One region of the Mesorhizobium sp. B2-5-11 genome, then DNA from elsewhere that is predicted to be linked to it. Evidence: predicted binding sites of a transcription regulator. Region 1 holds the regulator's gene; the other holds the start of a gene.
The links. The regulator LexA, encoded in region 1, represses DNA repair genes until DNA is damaged. The targets are predictions, from matches to a motif close to TGTTCNNNNTGTGTTCNG.
Positions count from the first base shown of each region.

Region 2: the regulator LexA is predicted to act here: its motif matches at 1,814-1,831, upstream of FJ490_RS26980 (single-stranded DNA-binding protein).

Region 1 is NZ_VFUK01000001.1:1,335,246-1,340,914, reverse strand. Features, by position in the region: gene gltX (glutamate--tRNA ligase) at 1-1,227, opposite strand, end outside; gene FJ490_RS06850 (ComEC/Rec2 family competence protein) at 1,331-3,781, shown strand; gene lexA (transcriptional repressor LexA) at 3,775-4,518, opposite strand; gene FJ490_RS06840 (TetR/AcrR family transcriptional regulator C-terminal domain-containing protein) at 4,986-5,663, shown strand; gene kynU (kynureninase) at 5,660-5,669, shown strand, end outside.
Region 2 is NZ_VFUK01000011.1:111,143-116,811, reverse strand. Features, by position in the region: gene FJ490_RS26995 (MarC family protein) at 1-293, shown strand, start outside; gene FJ490_RS26990 (OsmC family protein) at 299-724, opposite strand; gene FJ490_RS26985 (DUF2306 domain-containing protein) at 747-1,160, opposite strand; gene FJ490_RS26980 (single-stranded DNA-binding protein) at 1,201-1,713, opposite strand; gene FJ490_RS26975 (metalloregulator ArsR/SmtB family transcription factor) at 1,950-2,264, shown strand; gene FJ490_RS26970 (SRPBCC domain-containing protein) at 2,261-2,764, shown strand; gene FJ490_RS26965 (ATP-dependent Clp protease proteolytic subunit) at 2,796-3,401, shown strand; gene FJ490_RS26960 (hypothetical protein) at 3,498-3,779, shown strand; gene uvrA (excinuclease ABC subunit UvrA) at 4,488-5,669, shown strand, end outside.

The DNA.
Region 1 (5,669 bases):
AACCGCCTCGAGGGCGTCGTGAGCGCCACGCAGGACCTTGCGCGCATCGTCATTGAGCAGCAGGGCTGCCTTCTCGTCGATCGGCAGTGGCCGCGCGGCAAACAGGAAGGCGGCGCCATCGACAAGCTCGACCAGCGTCTTGGCGCGCTCCTTCAGCCCCGGCAACGCTGCCAGCAACTGTGCCCTGTTCCGGTCGTCGAGGCGTGCGGCCATTGCCGGGCCGCCCTCGAGATAGGGCAAGGTGGCGATGAAGATGTCGAACAGCTCGGCATCGCCCATGCGGCGCATGTGGACGCCGTTTAGCGCCTCCAGCTTGGCGAAATCGAAGCGGGCGGCGCCCTTGTTCACATCGCCGATATCGAACCAGGCGATCATGTCCTGGATCGACATGATCTCGTCGTCGCCGTGGCTCCAGCCGAGCCGAGCCAGGTAGTTGAGCAGCGCTTCGGGCAGGTAGCCCATGGCGCGGTAGGCCTCCACGCCCAGCGCGCCGTGCCGCTTCGACAGCTTGGCGCCGTCGGCGCCGTGGATCAGCGGTATGTGCGACATTGAAGGCACATCCCAGCCCATGGCGTTGTAGATCACGGTCTGGCGGGCGGCATTGGTCAGGTGGTCGTCGCCACGGATGATGTGGGTGACGCCCATGTCGTGGTCGTCAACGACGACGGCATGCATGTAGGTCGGATTGCCGTCCGAGCGCAGGATGATGAAGTCGTCCAGATCCTTGTTGGGAAAGCGCACGTCGCCCTGGACACGGTCATGCACCACCGTCTCGCCTTTGGTCGGCGCCTTGATGCGGATCGCGCCCTTGACGCCAGGAGGCGCCTGCGAAGGGTCGCGGTCACGCCAGCTTCCGTCATAGCGCGGCGGCAAGCCCTTGGCCCGCGCCGCGTCGCGCATTGCCTCAAGCTCGGCAGGGGTCTCGTAGCTGTAGTAAGCCTTGCCCATGCGCACCAGCTCCTCGGCCACCTCGCGATGGCGCGGCGCGCGCTCGAACTGCGAGACGGCGTCGCCGTCCCAGGTGAGGCCGAGCCAAGTCAGTCCTTCGAGAATGGCTGCTGTCGCCGCATCGGTGGAGCGCTCGCGGTCGGTGTCCTCGATGCGCAGCAGCATCGTACCGCCGGTGTGCTTGGCGTAGAGCCAGTTGAAGAGCGCCGTACGCGCGCCGCCGATGTGCAGGTAGCCGGTGGGCGAGGGGGCAAAACGGGTGACAACCTTGTCGGACATACAACTCTCGGGAAACGTCTGGAGCGGGGTGCGGATCACACGCACTTTCGCGCGTCGCGCGTTCATGTAGCATAGGGTGTCGAGGGCGCAAGGGGCAGACCCGATGGCTGGAGCGGGCAGGGGCGCGGAGGAAGGCGAGGACGTCGTTGCCGGCGTCAGCGAACGCTCTTTTTTTGCCACGCCCGCGCCCGCCTCATTGCCGCTGGCGTTGTCGCCCCTACAGCAGCCGAGCAAGTCGCCGCCGGCGGATGTTTCCACGCCGCCCGGCATTCCCGCAGCCGGCGCGGCCGTGCGTCTGCGCCGTGAGTTCGGCCGTGCTTCATGGCCTCGTCTGCGCAACGGCGTGGCCAGAGCGTCCGAGCTCGAACTCGATCGGGGCATAGCCTTCCTGCTCGTGCCGGTGTTCCTGGCATGCGGATCGATCGCCTATTTTTCGCTGGCGGCGGAGCCGGGCTTTGCCAAGCCTGTCGCGGTCGCGATCCTGATGTCGCTGTGCGCGCTCGTTTCACGCTCATGGCCGAAAACGCATCTGTGCTTCATGGCGGCGCTGTTGTGCGCGCTCGGCATGCTCGCCGGCAAAGTCGAGACGTGGCGAGCGGGAACGCGGATGCTGGGCTCGGAAATCTCCACGCAAATCACCGGCCGCGTCGTTTCGGTCGACCAGATGGAGACCGGGCGCATCCGGCTGACCATCGATGTGACATCGACCGCGCGGCCGAAACTACTCTACGCGCCGGAGCGCGTTCGCCTTTCGGCACGCAAGGTGCCGGCTGAAGTGACGGCCGGTTCGCTCGTGACCGGCTATGCCAGGCTGTTGCCGCCGACCGGACCGGTGCGGCCGGACAGCTACGACTTTTCCTTCGACAGCTACTTCGCCGGCATAGGCGCCAGCGGCTTCTTTCTCGGCAACCCCAAAATCGTCTCAGCCGATGACAGGCCGCTGTGGGCCGCCCTTTCAGCCGCCATCGAGAGTGCTCGCGAAAGCATTGCCGACCATATCAGGGGCAGCATCGGCGGCGCCGAGGGCGAGATCGCCGCGGCGCTGATCGTGGGTGTGCGCGCCGGGATTCCCGACGAGATCAATGAAGCGATGCGACGCACCGGCATCTACCACATCATCTCAATTTCCGGGCTGCACATGGCGCTGGTCGCCGGCACGGTCATGGGTCTGCTGCGTGGCGGCTTCGCGCTGTTCCCGAGTTTTTCCTCCCGCCGGCCGGTCAAGAAATACGCGGCCGCGGCGGCACTTTTCTCGATCGCAGCCTATCTCGTCATTTCGGGCGTCGTCGTTGCCGCCGAACGCAGCTTCATCATGCTGGCGGTGATGCTGATCGCCGTTCTGTTCGATCGGGCGGCACTCACCATGCGCAATCTGGCTATTTCCGCGATCGCCGTCATCGTGGTGTCGCCGCACGAGGTGGTAGGGCCGAGCTTCCAGATGTCGTTCGCCGCCACCGCGGCCCTGGTGGGCGCCTATGCCGGCTGGTCGGATCGCAAAGCCGACAAAGCGCGGACCCCGCCGCCGCAACGGACCTTGCCTGGCCTCCTGACGCGAAAATTGCTGCTGGCGACAGGTGGGCTGGCGATGACCTCGATTATCGCGGGAAGCGCCACGGCGCTTTTCGCCATCTGGCATTTCCAGCGCGTGTCGCCGCTCAGCCTGTTCGCCAATCTTGCCGTCATGCCGATCGTTTCGGTCGTGATGTTCCTTGCGGTTGCCAGTGCGCTGCTGATGCCGTTCGGGTTCGATGGACCATCCCTTTATCTGATGGGCAAGGGACTGACCGCGATGATCGCCATATCAGGATGGATCTCGCAACGCTCGCCGGTCGACGCGGTCGGGTTGATTTCGCAGCAATCCGTCCTTCTGGTGGCGATCGCCCTGGTCATCGCGACGATGGCCACGACATGGCTGCGGCTGGCGGCACTTCCCTTCGCGCTCGCCGGCCTGTTGACCGTCTCGGACACGCGCACGCCGGACGTGCTGATTTCGGAGGATGCCCGCCTGGTGGCACTGCCGATCGGCGGCGGTGAGCTCGCGATCAACCGGGCGCGCCCGAACGAATTCACCGTCGATAATTGGAAACGCGCGCTGAAGTCCGAAACCATCGTTGCGCCGGAACTGTTCGACAGCGGAGACCGACAGTTCGACATCTTCGATTCCGCGCAACTTCCGGCGGGAGCGCCTTTCTATTGCTTCACGGGCCTGTGCATGGCCCGGCATACCTCGGGGGCGATCATCGCGCAGGTGGAGGATCGCAAGGACGCCTGGAGGGCCTGCTCCTATGCGGATCTGATCGTCATCAACGACCCCGCGGGCTACGATCCCTGCCACAATCCGCTGGTTCTCGTCATCACCAAGCGGCAGCTCGCTCGTAAGGGAAGTGCCGCCGTCTTCTTCGACCAGCAATCGGCGACGGCACCGGCACGGGTCAGCTTTGCCGTCGACAGGCCATATCGGCCTTGGCACGAACAGCGGAAATTCTCACGCGAGGCAAGGGGACTGCCGCCTTACCGTAAACCCGAAAAGCCCACCGCCGACCCCGCTCAGTAGCGCCTGATCAGGCCGACCAGCTTGCCTTGCACCTTGACCCTGTCCGGTCCGAAAATACGTGTTTCATAGGCCGGATTGGCAGCCTCGAGCGCAATCGAAGCACCCTTTCGGCGGAAGCGCTTCAGCGTTGCTTCCTCCTCGTCCACCAGGGCCACGATGATCTCGCCGGGACTTGCGGTGTCGGCATTGCGGATGATGACCGTGTCGCCGTCGAAAATGCCGGCCTCGATCATCGAATCGCCCTTGACCTCCAGCGCATAGTGTTCGCCGCCCATGATCATGTCAGGCGGCACTGAAATGGAATGCGTCTGATGCTGGATGGCGTCGATCGGCACACCCGCTGCGATGCGACCCATGACCGGGATCGACACCGCTGAAACCGCATCGTCGTCATTGCCGGCAGCGGGCAGACGCGAAGACGTCGCCGGCTTGATCTGCCGGCTAGGGCTGCTGCCCTGTCCGAGGCTGCCCTGGATGACGCTCGGGGAGAACTTCTTTGCCGCGTTAAGACCCGGCGCGATCGAGTCCGGCAGGCGCAGCACCTCCAGCGCGCGCGCCCGGTTGGGCAGGCGGCGAATGAAGCCGCGCTCCTCCAACGCCGTGATCAGCCGATGAATTCCCGACTTGGAGGCGAGGTCCAGCGCTTCCTTCATCTCGTCGAAGGACGGCGGAATGCCGCTTTCCTTCAGCCGTTCATGGATGAACATCAAGAGTTCATGTTGCTTGCGCGTGAGCATGGCGGCCCCCAAAGGCATTGCACAAAGGGTCTGGAACCAGAATCAGAAAACAAACCCAGAACAAACACTATCTGTTCCAGTTGTGTTCCGCAACCATTTAAAGTTTAATGAATTTGTTAAGGCGACGGAAACGAAATGCCCTCCCGCAGCCAGCATCCTGCCAGCGCGGTCCGTCGTCAATGCGCTCCCGGGCCCTTTGAAACTATTTTGGTTAATGGCCTGTGGCCCGACCGGTCTCCACTCTTGGCACATGCCTGCAAGCTGGGTGACCGGCAGGTGCGGGGTGCGTTTGGGCGGATTAGAAACCCCTGCGGCTCGTGAACGAAACGAAACCAAAATGCCAACTTCCCGCCGGAAAACGACGAGGCACCACCACTGGTCGCGATGGGCTGCGTTCGCTCGCTCCTTGCTTCCCGTTCGCTTGACGAAACCGTATAATAATGTACGGTTTTCGAAGAGGAACACCAATGACCACGCCGAAGCAGGCCGCGCGACGCGAACGGATAGAGGAGGCCGCCTATGCGGTGCTCCGGGAAACCGGCTACAAGAGCGCCTCCCTGCTTGCTATCGCCAAGCGGGCATCGGCCTCGAACGAAACCCTCTACAACTGGTACGGCAACAAGCAGACCCTGTTTCGATCCTTGATCGAAGCCAATGCGGGAGAGGCAAGGAAGCTGCTGGAGGACGCCCTTCACCAGGCGCGCGATCCGCTCGAAACCCTGAACTTGCTCGGGCCAGTCCTGCTGACCCTCGTGACGGGCGACAAGGCGGTGGCGCTCAATCGCGCCGCGGCCGGCGACGTCAACGATACAGGCACGCTTGGCCAATCGATCGCGCAATTCGGCCGCAATACCATAATGCCGCTTGTTGGCGACCTGCTTCGAACCGCAAGTCGGGCCGGCCTGATCGCCTGTGACGATCCTGCCGAAGCCGCCGACATCTACATCAGTCTTTTGATCGGCGATCTCCAGGTTCGCCGGATCGTTGGGGTGCTCGAGGAACTGCCTCGGGCGGAAATCGAGCAAAGATCGAACCGGGCGTTCACCCTGTTCTTGCGCCTCTATGCGGCCAGCCCTTGCCCGGGCGGCAAAACAGCCGGCCCGTTTCCAGGGCGCTCTTCTCACCGAGGAACATCGCGACCATGAGCAAAA
Region 2 (5,669 bases), on a different contig from region 1:
ACAACATCGCCGCTTTCCCGCTGGCGATCCCGCTGATCGCCGGCCCCGGCGCGATTTCGGCGACTGTGTTGCTCTCCGGCTCGTTTCAGGGTTTTGGCGCCCAGGCGGCACTGGTCGGCATCATCTTCGTCTGCCTCGCCATCACCTATCTGGTATTCGTGCTGTCGGAGCGCATCGACCGCATCCTCGGCCAGACCGGCCGCTCGATCCTGACTCGCCTGCTCGGCGTCATCCTGGCGGCACTTGCCGTGCAGTTCGTGGCGGACGGCATCAAGGCGCTGATGGCCTCGTAGGCCGCTTATTTTGCCGTCGTGTCGATAATTTCGAAATCGTGGGTGATGGTGGCAGTCTTGGCCATCATGGCCGAAGCCGAACAGTATTTTTCGATCGAGAGATCGATCGCCCGCTTCACCTTGTCGGACGACAGCGCCCTGCCCTTGACCACGAAGTGCATATGGATGCGGGTGAATACCCGGGGGTCCGTCTCGGCCCGGTCGGCGTCGAGTTCAACAATACAATCTTCGACCGCTTCGCGCCCCTTTTCGAGGATATGGACGACATCGTAGGCGGAGCAGCCGCCGGTGCCGATCAGCACCAGTTCCATCGGGCTCGGCCCCGGCGTTCTCCCTTCAGGGCCGAACGCGGTCCCCAGCACGACCTTGTGCCCCGTGCCGGACTCGCCGACGAAGGTGCGTTCCTCGACCCATTTGATGCGTGCTTTCAACTGATATTCCTTCCACTCGGGATCACGGTCTGGCTTGCGCGACGCCGAAGACCACGTCGTGCATGATTCTGCCGGGCACCAGCGTAAAGACACCGGCACCCACCAGTGCAAAGATATACAACGCAATCATCGCCTTGCGGTGCTTGGCGACGCGGTGATTGCGTGCATGCCAGACCGCCAGCGGCACCGTGACCAGCACCAGGATCGACAAGAGATGGATCGGGCTGAAAGGGCCAATGAGCCGTATCTGCTGGATCCAGAAACTCGAGATGGCGACGGCCAGCATCAGCGCCGCCCAGAGATAGCCCATCGCGCGGTGGCGCAGCGTGCCTTTCGGCAGCGCCAGCTGCACGCCGCCTATCGCCAGCGCGGCAAAGGCCGCGAGCGCATGCCATGGGATCGGAGGACGTGCCGATAGGAGCGGTCCGAGCGACATCGCGCCCTCTCCTCAAATGCCCGTCACGCCGTGTCGATGCTCAGAACGGAATTTCGTCGTCCAGCTCGCGCGACGAACCGCCGCCGCCCTTGGGAGCACCGCCGCCACGATTGAAGCCTTCGTTCGGGCCGGACTGGCCAAAATCGGAACCACGGCTGCCGCCGCCGGAATAACCGCCGACCTGGCCGCCCTCGCCCTGGCCGCGCGCGTCGAGCATCTGCAGCTCGCCGCGGAACCTCTGCAGCACGACTTCCGTCGTGTATTTGTCGGCACCGGTCTGGTCTTGCCATTTGCGTGTCTGCAACTGGCCCTCGACATAAACCTTCATGCCCTTCTTCAGATACTGCTCGGCAACCTTGGCGATGCCCTCATTGAAGATGACGACATTGTGCCACTCGGTCTTTTCCTTGCGCTCGCCGGAATTCTTGTCGCGCCAGCTTTCCGATGTTGCGATGCGGATGTTGACGACCGGCTCGCCAGAATTCAGGCGGCGGATCTCCGGGTCCGCTCCGAGATTGCCGACCAGAATGACCTTATTGACGCTACCCGCCATGATACTTCTCCGCGCTCGTCCGAAACAAATTTTTGTCGCAGCACCTTACAGGTTGCGCACACCCGTTGCCTGCTGTGGCTGCCTTTTCCCACAAGGTTTTTGTTCTCTTTTCGTTCCTATATGCATCGCCGCTCATTGTCAAGGATTGGCAGCAATGCCCGAGCCGCCAGCTTCCTTTTATATGGGCCGCAAAAGACCGCTTGCCAAACCAATAAGTATCGACTTATGCTTTCACCATGATCGAAGCGGAAATTTTCCGGGCGCTGGCCGACCCCACCCGACGCGCCGTCTATGAACGCCTCGCCACCAGCGAGATGACGGTGTCGCAACTGCGCACCGGCATGACGGTGTCGCAGCCGGCTGTGTCGCAGCACCTGGCTGTGCTGCGCGGCGCAGGCTTGGTGGTCGAACGGCGGGCGGGCCGCAATGCCTATTACCGCGCCGATCCGCAAGGGCTCGACCCGCTGCTCGGCTGGATCGAACGCTACCGGACCTTCTGGCCCGAGCGCATCGAAAAACTGAAGACGGTTCTCAAGGACATGGACCAATGACGCACGCACCAGTGACCGGCGAAAGCCATGCGCGGACCGCCCCCGACGCGATCGAGTTCGAGTGCGATCTCCCCGAGCCGCCGGAAAAGGTATGGCGGGCGCTGACCGTGCCCGAATTGCTTGCGGCCTGGATGATGCCCAACGACATCAATCCTGAGATCGGCAGCAATTTCGCCTTTGCCGGGCCGGATGCGCCGATCGAATGCGAGATCCTCGATGCCGAGCCCGGAAAAAGGCTTCGCTATTCCTGGCGGGAACAGCCGCGGCCCGACGAGGAACGGAACCCGCTCGACAGCATCGTCACCTTCACGCTCGCCCGCACCGTTTCGGGCGGCACGCATCTGCATATTATCCATGAAGGCTTTGCCCGTGTGGCGACATCCGCCGCCAGGCCCATGGTGACCATGGCAGGCGCCGGCTGCCGGCTTTCATTCACTGCGCGTGCCTCCGGCCGCCGCCCCGCAGCCAATTCATTTTGCCTTCTGCAGCGCGCCGCTTGAGTGGCCGACACATGAAAAACGGAGAGAGACGATGACCGGTTTTGCCAATCTGGTGCCGATGGTGATCGAGCAGTCGAGCCGCGGCGAGCGCGCCTTCGACATTTTCTCGCGGCTGCTGCGCGAGCGCATCGTCTTTATCAACGGCGAGATCAACGACGGCATGTCGGCGCTGGTCTGCGCCCAGCTTCTGTCGCTGGAATCGGATAATCCCGACAAAGAGATCTCGCTTTACATCAACTCGCCTGGCGGCGTGGTGACCAGCGGCTTCGCCATCTACGACACGATGCAATATGTCAGTTGTCCGGTGTCGACGGTGTGCATGGGCTTTGCCGCCTCGATGGCTTCGTTCCTGCTGATGGCTGGCACGCCGGGACGGCGCATCGCGCTGCCCAACGCCAGCCTCGTCCTGCACCAGCCGCTGGGCGGCTTCCAGGGTCAGGCATCGGACATCCAGCGTCACGCCGAAGGCATCCTGCGCACCAAGCGGCAGATGACCGAGCTCTATGCGCGCCATTGCGGCCGCACCTATGAAGAGGTCGAGCGCACGCTCGACCGGGACTATTTCATGACCGCCGAGGAAGCGAAGGCATGGGGTCTCGTCGATCATGTCTACGACACCCGCAAAAAGGCGGCGTGACCGGCACAAGCACGATGAATTGCGACGGCCCCGCCGTCCGGCGATTTGATGACCGCCGGTCTGGCCACCTCGGCGGGGCGGCGCTATAACCGGCCGATGATCGACAGCCGCTTATTCCAACCTTGGCGTCTTGCCGTCACTATTTTCGCCGGTGCGCTCATGCTGGCCGGCGGCGCCTTTGCCAACGACAGCCAGAAAGGCAGCCTGCCCGGTGTGGCCGGCGATTATCGCATCGCCAAGCCGGCCCCGCAGCCCGAACCCGATGACGCCTTCCCCGCCAACGGCAACGGCCGGTTCAAGATCGGCGATACCGATGTCAGGATTTCCGGCAGCATCACGGTCGATGTCGGCGCCGGCGGGATCAAACCGCCGCGGTAGCTGACATGTCGGGGCCGTCATTACCTCCGCGTTCCCCCAAAAGAGCAGCCCCGCCGTGCTTTTAGCAAACGGACGGGGCTTTTCTGGATCTATAATCCAATCTTTCGCCGGGAATGTTTTACCGGCTTTCGATTTCGGATGCTTCGCGGCGTTCAGCCGACGATCCGACCAGTAGTCTCTGATTTTGGTGCATCCGGCAGGGTCACGTCGGAAGGCGCTCGCGTCTCCCTGGCATTCATGCCTGCCGCGGCTCCAGTCACTGCTGGAGCCTCAAGGGACTGTCCGGTGGCGTCATGCTCCACTCCTGTGTCCATTGCGACAATCGTCGTCAGAAGCACTGATCGCAATAGCCCGCGGCGTCTCGCAGGCCGCCTTTGGGCGACGAGGCCATCGAAAGACAGCCGGCTTCATTGACCTGTGGAGTCTGCTCCCCTCAGCCGGGGACGTCAACCGCTCGATGTCCGATCGGAAAAAATGTGATCGAGCGACATATCCCCTGATGGGAACCACGCCGCCTGCTCCACCGCTTTTGTCAGGAGCGTGTTCGGTCTTTGTTCTTTCCGCTTGCCCGTTCGTGCGAAAGACGGTTAAACGACTTGGTCGAGAATTGTGGCGTCTCTCGACGCGGCGGCAAAAATACCTACATAGGGGACGGCCGGGGAAAACCCGCCGATCCCACAAATTCCAGATCTGAGGCGGCGACCGGCAATGGCCGACCATAAATATCTTTCCATTCGCGGGGCGCGCGAACACAATCTGAAGAATGTCGATCTCGACCTGCCGCGTGACAGCCTGATCGTCATGACGGGCCTGTCGGGCTCCGGCAAATCGTCGCTTGCCTTCGACACCATCTATGCCGAAGGCCAGCGCCGCTATGTCGAGAGCCTGTCGGCCTATGCGCGGCAATTCCTCGAAATGATGCAGAAGCCGGATGTCGACCAGATCGACGGCCTTTCGCCGGCCATCTCCATCGAGCAGAAGACCACTTCGAAGAACCCGCGCTCGACGGTCGGCACCGTCACCGAGATATACGACTACATGCGGCTTCTGTTCGCGCGTGTCGGCGTACCCTATTCGCCCGCCACCGGACTGCCGATCGAGAGCCAGACGGTGTCGCAGATGGTCGATCGCGTGCTGGCGGTCGAGGAAGGCACGCGCCTGTTCATCCTGGCGCCGATCGTGCGCGGCCGCAAAGGCGAGTACCGCAAGGAATTGCTCGAGCTGCAGAAAAAGGGATTTCAGCGCGTCAAGGTCGACGGCGTCTTCTATGAGATCGCTGATGTGCCGCCACTCGACAAGAAATACAAGCACGACATCGACGTGGTCGTGGACCGCATCGTCGTGCGCGGCGACCTCGCAACGCGCCTTGCCGATTCCATGGAGACCGCGCTGAAGCTCGCGGAGGGGCTGGCGGTAGCGGAGTTCGCCGACAAGCCGCTCGATGCCAGTCAGACGGGCGAGGATTCGGTCAACAAGTCGAAGAACGAGACGCATGAGCGCATCCTGTTCTCGGAAAAATTCGCCTGTCCGGTCTCCGGCTTCACCATTCCCGAGATCGAGCCCAGGCTGTTCTCGTTCAACAACCCGTTCGGCGCCTGCCCGACCTGCGACGGGCTGGGCAGCCAGCGCGCCATCGATCCCAATCTGGTCGTCCCCGACGAGAACGTCTCGCTGCGCGACGGCGCCGTCAGCCCATGGGCGAAATCGACTTCGCCCTACTACGTGCAGACGCTGGAGGCGCTCGGCAAGGCTTACGGCTTCAAGCTCGGCGACAAGTTCAAGGATTTGAGCAGGGAAGCCCAGGAAGCCATCCTGCGCGGCACCGGCGAGCGCGAGATCACCTTCCAGTATGATGACGGCCTGCGCTCCTACAAGACGACCAAGACCTTC